One region of the Paenibacillus sp. FSL P2-0322 genome, then DNA from elsewhere that is predicted to be linked to it. Evidence: riboswitches for the same ligand, from Rfam matches in the RefSeq annotation. Region 1 holds a riboswitch; each other region holds the start of a gene.

Region 1 (3,280 bases):
AAATGCTCCTTAGGCGTAACATAACACAGCATGGACGTCCCGAACCAACCGATCATCGCCGCCCCGATGGCTGAGGTAATATGATCATATCCGGGGGCAATATCCGTCGTGAGCGGTCCCAAGGTATAGAAAGGAGCTTCCTTACAAATCTCCATTTGTAAATCCACATTCTCTTTGATTTTATGCATAGGGACATGTCCTGGCCCTTCAATCATGACCTGAACATCATGCTTCCAGGCGATTTGCGTTAGCTCGCCCAACGTTTCCAGCTCTGCAAACTGTGCTTCATCATTCGCATCATAGATGCTACCCGGACGTAGACCATCCCCGAGAGAAAAGGCCACATCATAGGCTTTCATAATTTCGCAGATTTCTTCAAAATGTGTATACAAAAAATTCTCCTGATGGTGCGCAAGGCACCAGGCTGCCATGATCGACCCGCCACGGGATACAATTCCCGTCATTCTATTCGCCGTCATCGGTATATACCTCAGCAATACACCCGCATGAATTGTAAAATAGTCCACTCCCTGCTCCGCTTGCTCAATCAGCGTATCGCGATACAGCTCCCACGTCAGCGCTTCTGCTTCGCCGTTCACCTTTTCAAGTGCCTGATACAGCGGTACAGTCCCAATCGGTACAGGAGAATTCCGAATGATCCATTCACGTGTTGTATGGATATTACGGCCTGTGGACAGGTCCATAACCGTATCCGAGCCCCAACGCACAGCCCAGGTCATTTTTTCCACTTCCTCCTCGATGGAGGAGGTAACCGCAGAATTACCAATGTTCGCATTGATCTTCACGTGAAAATGACGCCCAATGACCATTGGCTCACTTTCAGGGTGATTGATATTCGAAGGCAAAATGGCTCGTCCAGCCGCCAACTCCTGCCGTACAAACTCAGGCTCCACCCCTTCGCGGATCGCCGCAAATTCCATTTCGGGCGTAATGATCCCTTGCCGCGCATAATGCATTTGTGTCACTGTACGACCTTGCAAAGCACGAAGCGGACGGTTGGTCACGCCGGGAAATTCCACTGTCTCCCGTTTGGAGCCAGGTTTCAGTCCATTATCCTCCGGCTGGACGGCGCGTCCCTCGTAAGCCTCCACATCGCCCCGTTCCAGGGCCCAAGCTCGCCGCAATGGAGGCAGGCCCTGACGGATATCGACCTGATAGGCTTCGTCGGTCATGGGACCGCTCGTATCGTACACACGCAATGGCTCATGATGCTCCGTGCCCTGCGGCGTATGTGTAGGATGAAGAGCAATTTCGCGCTCTGGCACGGCAATGTCCGGCCGTGAGCCTTGAATATATACCTTACGGCTCCCTGGAAAGGGCCTTACCCCACTGGCTTGCTCCCCGTTTGTCTTCTCTACCTCAACTTCTTTTGTTCCTACCAATCTTACTTCTGTTGATTTCAATTCTGTTCCTTTTGTTCCTTCTACTTCTGTCGGCTTCATTGTCCATTCCTCCCGTTTCGATGAAATGACACACCGATCCGGAACCATTCCCAGGGTGGCGCTGATCTATGCAAAAAAGCCGGTTCCCCAGGGAACCGGCTAATCTAACGAGGCAGCTATCCAGACAGTACGCATGTGGAATAATCCTATTCCAATGCGTCACCGTAGACAGCAGCCGCGTATACATTTCAATGGCCGATTACTTCCCTACGCTGGTATGATCCAGATCAGGTGCAAAGGGTCCGGAATCTTGCACGATTCCATCTCAGCCCGGCATTACAGGCTCCCCCAGTAACTGTGATACTTCTATTCACATGAGGCGGCTATAACAGATATCCCGCCATCCTTACCAGACTACTTTAAATTTATGGCTTTGGCAACCCTTCTAGGTTCCCTTTACCAAGGAGACGCTCCCCATCAAATCACTTTGCTTGCTTCAACTGTGCTCATTCTTGTTACGGAAGCATAAGTCCCATTTCCTTCGCCGCTTCAATCAAAATCGGAGCAAAGTCATGTAGCGTCTCGGGTGCAAGCCGACTGACCGGACCGGATACAGATAAAGCCGCAGTGACCTGTCCCTTCCGGTTTACAATTGGGGCAGCCACAGCAGCAGCCCCTGGCTCCCGTTCTTCATAGCTGGTCGCATAGCCCTTCTCGCGAATGTCCTGCAGCTGGGCTTTATAGACCTCCGGGTCTACCGAGGGCGGCCATTCATCCCCGCTTAGCAGGGCTTCCAGCTCTTGCGGCGGCATAAAGGCTGCCAGCACTTTGCTGGAGGCCCCTACAGCCAGCGGCATACGCGCACCTACAGGCGCAACCCTGCGGATCGCCTGATTGCTCTGCACGGCTTGTATGCGAATACGCATGCTGCCGTCCCGTAAGTACAAGCTGACCGTCTCGCCCAGACGATCACGTAGTCCTTCCATTGCAGGCTGTAACAACACCGCCGGCTCGTCGCTTTGGGACAAATGCGTGGATAGCTCCCAAATGCGGAAGCCAAGTCGATATTTTTCCGTTTCGGCATTCCGAACGACAAAGCCCCGATCCTCCAACGTAGTCAGCAGCCGATGAACCGTGCTTTTATGTAGACCAATTTTGGAGGCAATCTCCGTCAGGCCAAGATCCGAATCTGCGGTAAAACACAGCAGTATATCAAGTGCACGCTCTACAGCGCGAACGGTTAATTTACGGTCTTCCATCGTGAACCGCTCCTCTTGTATCCATATTCGTTTCACACTATGAAACATGGTTACATAAATTATATAGAATAGTCGCGGCTACTGTAAACCGATGTTTTTGTGACAACCATATTACAGAACGAGAACAAACATCGACAATACTTTGCATCATTTTTACTTTTCCGGTTCAGGCGTTGACTTTGGATAATCCCCATCATACGATAATAGGTATCTATACGGATCTACACTACTATTTTCAAGTGGAATTATACCTAAATTCTATGAAACGAAGATCAATTTTATATAAGGAGGCTCTTACATGATTTCGACATCCCAGCGCAACGCTCAGCTACAGACCGCTGTTCAGGAGCCGTCCACCCCACTCTTTAATCCCCGTCTGCTGCGGTTCAAGCACGTTGTGATTGCTCTGCTGCTGTCGGTCGTCTTTTTTCTGTTGTTTTGTTTTATTGCCTTGCATGCTTACATCGCATGGGTACTTACGAATCCCACCGTTGCACCACTGTACTCTAATCCGATGCAGGCTAAAAGCATGCCTTATGAGGAAGTCAGCTTCCCTGCCAAGGATGGTAGCCGCATGGTACAAGGCTGGTATATCCCGGCGGACCAATCGCGGAAAAC
Region 2 (3,280 bases), 360 kb from region 1:
CCCACTCTAAGGATGTGCTCTTGGCCCTTCTCGTCCGTTACCGTTTTATCAAGAATTCGATAAGGGGTAAAATAATTTTTAGTAGCTTGCCCCCCCTTGTCAACATAAACATTCGCATTTACGTAAGGAAAATCGGCTCCCTTGAGCGATTTCTCCAGAAAATCGAGACCGTAGTTGAATTCGTGGTTACCCACTGTCGCCGCATCATAGCCCATCAAGTTCATCATCTTGTAGACTGGATGGACACCGCCTTCTTTTTCATAGGTTTTGTTTCTGGCCATATAATCGCCTAATGGATTGCCCTGTAACAAATCACCGTTATCGAACAGCATGCTGTTTCTTGTTTCACTACGCGCCTGTTGGATTAAACCAGCTGTGCTAATCAAGCCATATTCGTTGGTTTCTTTGTCTGAATAGTAATCATAGTTCATCAGCGACGCATGAATATCCGTTGTTTCCATGATCCGCAAATTCACCGTAGCGCTATCGCGAGAATCGCTAGCTGCCCAGGATGGAGCGGCCGAAAACACCAGCATGCTACAAGCCACAACTGCTGCTGTAAACCCTTTAAACCAATTTTTACGAAATAACAAAATATACCCCTCCTCATTAAGGTGTATGCCTCATATACATACTTTTGCACATATATGTAAGCCTTGAACCCACCATTTCTATTTTAATCCAACGCCAGATAAAAGAGTAGTCATTTACTTAAATTATTTATGAAAAAATAATTAATTTTCTCAAAAATAAAAACCAGCAAACCTCCTAAAAAACTCGGAGATTTACTGGTTTGTCCATTTATATTCTTATTATTTATTCCACACTTGGCGCTCAGTTTGCTGACCCACATACTCAATGCGTGTCGGATTCACGTCCAGAATGACATAATCGGGATCATCCGGTCCGGAAAACCATTCCTTCAAGGAATCGTTCCACACTTGTTTGCGCAGCCCCTCATCAGCTGTGATCTGGACGGTAGCCTCCACTTCTACGACTTCCTTCGTACCGCCAACTTCATAACCCAGCAGCAGATAAGCATTCGGATTGTCCTTTAGCTCATCCACTTTATGAGTTTTGCGATCTGTCGCCAGATGAATGTTCATTCCATCGTTAAAAAGGGCCATATAGCGTACTTTCGGTTTGCCACCCTCTACCGTACCTAACGAGCAAAATTTGTTGTTATCCAAAGCCTTCACAATGGCTTGTTCCAGTTGGTTGCGATCCAATGTTTCCGTTTTACCCACAGTACAACAACTCCTTTTCACGAATTAGAATTCTCTACGGCCACGCCATTGGGCACCAGCCCATCTGAACCTACTTGCGTAGCTGTTCTGAAAATAACATGACCGGATCGAATCGAATTGATTCATGCTCATTTTCAGATCAAAGCTCACAGTAAAAGTGTACCCTGTCGTTCGGCAAATGAACCGTCACCTCTCCCTTCATGCTGGACAGACCCGCATTCAAGGCATATAATCGTCGTAGTAAACCCGAATAAATGAACCCATTAAACCATACAATGCCAGGGGTGCTGGAATCGGCCGGCTGAGAGTGTGTCCCAAGACACTGACCCTTACAACCTGATCTGGGTAATGCCAGCGTAGGAATGCTTAAGCAAGATGTGCCTTTTTTACATAGGACCATCCCTTACTTTGGTATATACAAGCGCAAGCGTCCCGGAAACTCGGGGCGCTTTTTTTGTTGAAGATTAAGTTGTTGGAAAGATCGCATCCGGCAGATGTTATTTTTAGAAAATGGGGAACTTAAGCTGTCTGATTGGACGGATAACGGGTAATTAAAGGAGAGAACACAACGATGAAGCGCATGAAAATATTAAGCCTGGGACTGATCAGTCTGTGGCTCATGGCCCTGACCCTGACCGCTTGCGGTGGAAGTCCCCCCACATCCCAAGAAGCGGCTCCCGCTACCGACACTCAAACGTCTACTCCGGCAAAGGGGCTCAAAGATGTTAAAGTCGTGCTCGACTGGACACCCAATACGAATCATACGGGACTCTATGTCGCTAAGGACAAAGGATTTTACGAAAAAGCGGGTTTGAATGTCCAAATTGTTCAACCTGGTTCAGGCGGAGCTGATCAAATGGTTGCTTCTAATGCTGCACCTTTTGGTATCAGCTACCAAGAAGGCGTCACACAGGCTCGTACGCAAGGCGTGCCGCTTGTATCCATCGCTGCGGTGATTCAGCATAATACCTCAGGCTTCGCAGCCCCGGTAGATCGTGGAATTAAGAGCCCGAAAGATTTTGAAGGTAAAAAATACGGCGGTTGGGGCTCTCCCGTAGAAGAAGCGGTCATGAAATCCATCATGGATTCAGACAAAGGCGATGTGAGCAAAGTGAAGATCATCAACATGGGCAATGCAGACTATTTTACAGCCGTGAAGCGGGATATCGACTTTGCCTGGATTTTCTACGCATGGACCGGAATCGAGGCCCAGCTTCGAGGTGAGCCATTGGATATGCTGTATGTAAAAGATTATTCCAAAAGCCTCGATTACTATACACCTGTAATTGTGAGCAACGAACAGACAATAAAAAATGATCCCGAGCTGGTCAAAGCGTTCATGGACGCTACCGCACAAGGCTATGAATACACTATCGCTCATCCGGAAGAAGCCGCAGACATCTTAAGCAAAGCTGTACCGGAGCTGGATAAAAAACTGGTACTTGCCAGCCAAAAATGGCTAAGCCCGCGTTATCAGGACGATGCCGCGCAATGGGGTGTGCAAAAACCGGAGGTATGGCAAAACTATTCGGACTGGATGTACGAACGCAAGCTGCTCAGCAAGCCTTTGGAAGTCGATAAAGCCTTCACAAACGGTTTCCTGCCCAAGCGTTGATCATTTGTTAAAACGCTAAATAAGACTGAACTAGAGAAGTGAACGAAGCGCCACTACGCAGTCGGATGGTGCTTCCCATCGCTGCTGTACCCAGATTTCTTTTATAAATATCCAGAGGTTGAAATCTGGGTACAAAGGCGAATGTTAACGCTTGTACAGCACCATTCCGCCCACTTCGTTCTCGTTCCACTTGGTTTATTCTTTAGTTTCTCATATTATCTAAGCGCTAAGTAGGTGCGCTTGTGTGTTAAAAATGCCACACAAACCAGCTTTAAAAATAGGGTGTTTTTAAGGCGGTTGGCAGCGTAGTGGTTCATTTGAATCTGGAGAAGCGCAGCGATCGTAAGATCAAATGAAACGCGAAGCGGTCTCCCCGCCTTAAACCACCATATTTTTTTAATAACACTCCAAATAAAGG
Region 3 (3,280 bases), 2.4 Mb from region 1:
TCGTCATATTGATGCGGAAGGCTCGTTGCCCCAATCCAAAGCTCGTTATTCTGTTTAGGCACGAGGTAAATATCATCAGCATAAATGGTGTATTCTAACGGGTGATCCTTCAAGGAGACCGCTACCGCTTCGCCCTTGACCGGATAAAGTGGATATTCAAATCCAACCTGCGCTAGCAATTTCATGCTATCCAAGCCTCCAGCAATAATGACCTGATCGCAGGAAAAAAAGCCACTATGTGTTCGAACACCGCAAACTCGACCATTCTGTATGACCAGTTGCTCTGCCTGTGTACCAGACCATACCGTTGCCCCCAGCACCGCAGCAGCACCTGCATAAGCACGGCAAAGCTGGACAGGAGCCACTTGTGTCTCCTTTGAACGATATATTGCCCCGATCGCTTGTTCATCCAAACCTGGAATTCGTCGGGCCAATTCCCTCGCATCCCACCAGATAGGACAATCATCCTCTCGCGTTTTAGCAGCTTTCCAGCGTTTTTGGCCTTCAGTTTCCGTACGGAAAGGGGTCACAAATCCTTCTGTACGGAATTCCACCGAAATACCCGACAAACGCTCCAGATCACAGACAAGCTCAGGGAATGCGTCTCGACTTATGCGAGCAAATCGTGCCAGCTCAGAGTCGGTGAACTCTTCACTTTCCGCTGCCAGCATTCCAACCGCTGCTCCTGAGGCTCCCTCACCCGGGATCAATCGTTCCAGCAAGATCGTACTTCTTCCCTCCTTGGCCACATGATAAGCAATGGAACTGCCGATGACACCTCCACCTATGACCAAGCATTCAGCGTGTCCTATCGCTCTTGCCTCTGTGTGTATCTTTGGCATTTGTTTCGTGTCTCCTCTCCATAAACCATTCTGCTTTCAGCTTGCCTCTACTCTCGTTTTCTCGCTACAGGCTGTGAACTACAAGATCTGCCATTCGCCTATATTCCATCGCAGCTGCAACGGGCGACTCAGCCTTCCATATACCAGACATCACCGCAATTCCGCTTGCTCCGGCCCTATAAAGCTCCGGGATATGGTGCGGTTGTATGCCGCCCAGCGCGATCACCGGAATGTTCGACAGCCTGCAAATATGTTCAAGCTGAGCTAAACCCCGCGGTACAATACCGGGCTTACAATGGGTCTCATATACGTGACCATAAAGTACATAGTCCGCTCCTGCCCGCTCGGCAGTCTGCGCCTCCTCCAAGGAATGCACAGATACTCCACAGCGTGTACCCTTTGGAAGCAGGCTTTTCACATCCGCTACAGGTAATCCATTAGCTGGTAGCTGGACGGCTCCAACCAAAGTAAGTAAAGCTACATCCACACGATCATTTACTACAATTTGTTGCAAAGAAACTCCCTGCTCCACCATGCTGCGAGTCAAAGAAAGCAATGCAGAGGCACCATTCTGTTTTAAACGCGCGTGTACATAATGAACATACGGACAAATCACAGCAGCCACTTGGGCTGCTTGTGCAAAAGTGCCCTTTTCCATCGAAATTGCGTGTAATTCGATTTTGTCTTCACCTCACATTGGACTAATGGATCTAAGCTTAGTCAGCCACGTCTACCAGCAGTAATGAAAGGGGATTGTATGTGAATCGTCTACGGAAGCTCGAACAACTTAAAGTGAACGAAACGCAAAAAAACCACTTCCCCAAGGAAGTGGTTTAACGAACGTCCAATAATCGAACGGACAATGATATCCGTATACGTGTATCGTCCCACGCACAAACAAAAATAAGATGGTGTTGCCTTGTTTGTACGGCGCTCACTTCCCTACGCTGGCATAACCCAGATCAGGTGCAAAGGGTCCGAAATCCATTTATTCCGTCTCAGCCGCATGGGCGGCTCCCCTAGTGTGACTATTTTATTGTATAAGCTAAAGATAGCTTAGCATATTTTCCTAATTCTGCAAACCCCACTTCGTGTGAAATATGCAGAATTGGATTTAGTTGATGTTAGTTAACTTTACTTGACCACTCTTCCACATTCCACGTTTTGGTTACCCAATCCTCGTAAAAGTCCGGTTCGTGAGATACAAGCAATACGGTCCCTTTGTATTCCTTCAAGGCACGTTTCAGCTCATCCTTAGCTTTAACATCCAAGTGGTTGGTAGGCTCATCGAACAGTACCCAGTTGCTTTCACGCATTAACAGTTTGCAAAGACGGACTTTAGCCTGTTCTCCACCACTGAGCGCAGATAGCGGACGCGTGATATGCTCATTCTTTAAACCGCAACGCGCCAAATGCGCTCGTACTTCATGCTGGTTCAAATGTGGGAATTCATTCCACACATCGTCAATCGGTGTAATTTTCTCCGCCTTTACTTCCTGCTCAAAATAAGCGGGCTGCAAAAAATCACCTTGATAGGTTTTTCCACTGATTGGCGGTATTTTTCCCAATATGGTTTTGAGCAATGTCGATTTACCGACACCGTTGTAGCCAACAATAGCAATCTTTTCGCCACGTTCAATCGTCATGGACATTTTAGGCAAAAGGGCATGCGTATAACCAATCTCAAAATCAATACCCTCAAATACCGTCTTTCCGCTTGCACGTGCTTCTTTGAATTGAAAGGTTGGCTTCGCAGCTTCTTCAGGCTTATCTATACGTTCGATCCGATCAAGTTGCTTTTCACGGCTCTTTGCTCGGCCAGATGTAGAGGCACGCGCTTTATTACGCTGAATAAAATCTTCCTGTTTCTTAATAAAGTCCTGTTGCTTCTCATAAGCATCAATATGCTGAGCTTTGTTCAGATCCGCCATTTCAAGAAACTTTTCATAGTTAGCTGAATAACGGGTCATCTTGGCAAATTCAAGATGGTAAATAACATTAACGACCTGGTTCATAAACTCAGTATCATGTGAAATAAGAATAAAAGCATAGGGATAATCCTTCAAATAGCGCGTAAGCCATTCAATATGCTCTACATCCAAATAGTTGGTAGGCTCATCCAGCAGCAGAACATTTGGCTTTTCCAACAGCAACTTAGCAAGAAGCACCTTTGTCCGTTGCCCACCGCTAAGTGCAGATACATCCCGATCCAGTCCTATGGCCGACAGACCTAGTCCATTCGCCATTTCTTCAACCTTCACATCAATGAGGTAAAAATCCCCCATATCCAGTTGCTCCTGAATTTCACCCATCTGTTCCAGCAGCACTTCCAACTCTTCAGGAGAAGCATCCCCCATTTTGTCAGTAATCTGCATCATTTCCTTTTCCAATTCCAACAAAGGAAGAAAAGCGTCTTTCAAAACATCACGTACCGTTTT

The links. Region 1 has a riboswitch for thiamine pyrophosphate ahead of thiC (phosphomethylpyrimidine synthase ThiC). Riboswitches for the same ligand answer to the same signal wherever they lie in the genome.
Region 2: another riboswitch for thiamine pyrophosphate. It lies ahead of MKY24_RS02285 (ABC transporter substrate-binding protein); the one in region 1 lies ahead of thiC (phosphomethylpyrimidine synthase ThiC).
Region 3: another riboswitch for thiamine pyrophosphate. It lies ahead of MKY24_RS14340 (thiamine phosphate synthase); the one in region 1 lies ahead of thiC (phosphomethylpyrimidine synthase ThiC).

What each region holds. Positions count from the first base shown of each region.
Region 1 covers NZ_CP150243.1:860,951-864,230, reverse strand. The annotation lists gene thiC (phosphomethylpyrimidine synthase ThiC) at 1-1,463, opposite strand, end outside; TPP riboswitch at 1,651-1,763, opposite strand; gene MKY24_RS03915 (IclR family transcriptional regulator) at 1,919-2,662, opposite strand; gene MKY24_RS03910 (alpha/beta hydrolase) at 2,961-3,280, shown strand, end outside.
Region 2 covers NZ_CP150243.1:503,292-506,571, reverse strand. The annotation lists gene MKY24_RS02295 (bifunctional 2',3'-cyclic-nucleotide 2'-phosphodiesterase/3'-nucleotidase) at 1-593, opposite strand, end outside; gene MKY24_RS02290 (pyridoxamine 5'-phosphate oxidase family protein) at 813-1,247, opposite strand; TPP riboswitch at 1,518-1,627, shown strand; gene MKY24_RS02285 (ABC transporter substrate-binding protein) at 1,819-2,862, shown strand; gene MKY24_RS02280 (hypothetical protein) at 2,870-3,052, opposite strand.
Region 3 covers NZ_CP150243.1:3,309,619-3,312,898, forward strand. The annotation lists gene thiO (glycine oxidase ThiO) at 1-842, opposite strand, end outside; gene MKY24_RS14340 (thiamine phosphate synthase) at 907-1,500, opposite strand; TPP riboswitch at 1,765-1,873, opposite strand; gene MKY24_RS14345 (ABC-F family ATP-binding cassette domain-containing protein) at 1,967-3,280, opposite strand, start outside.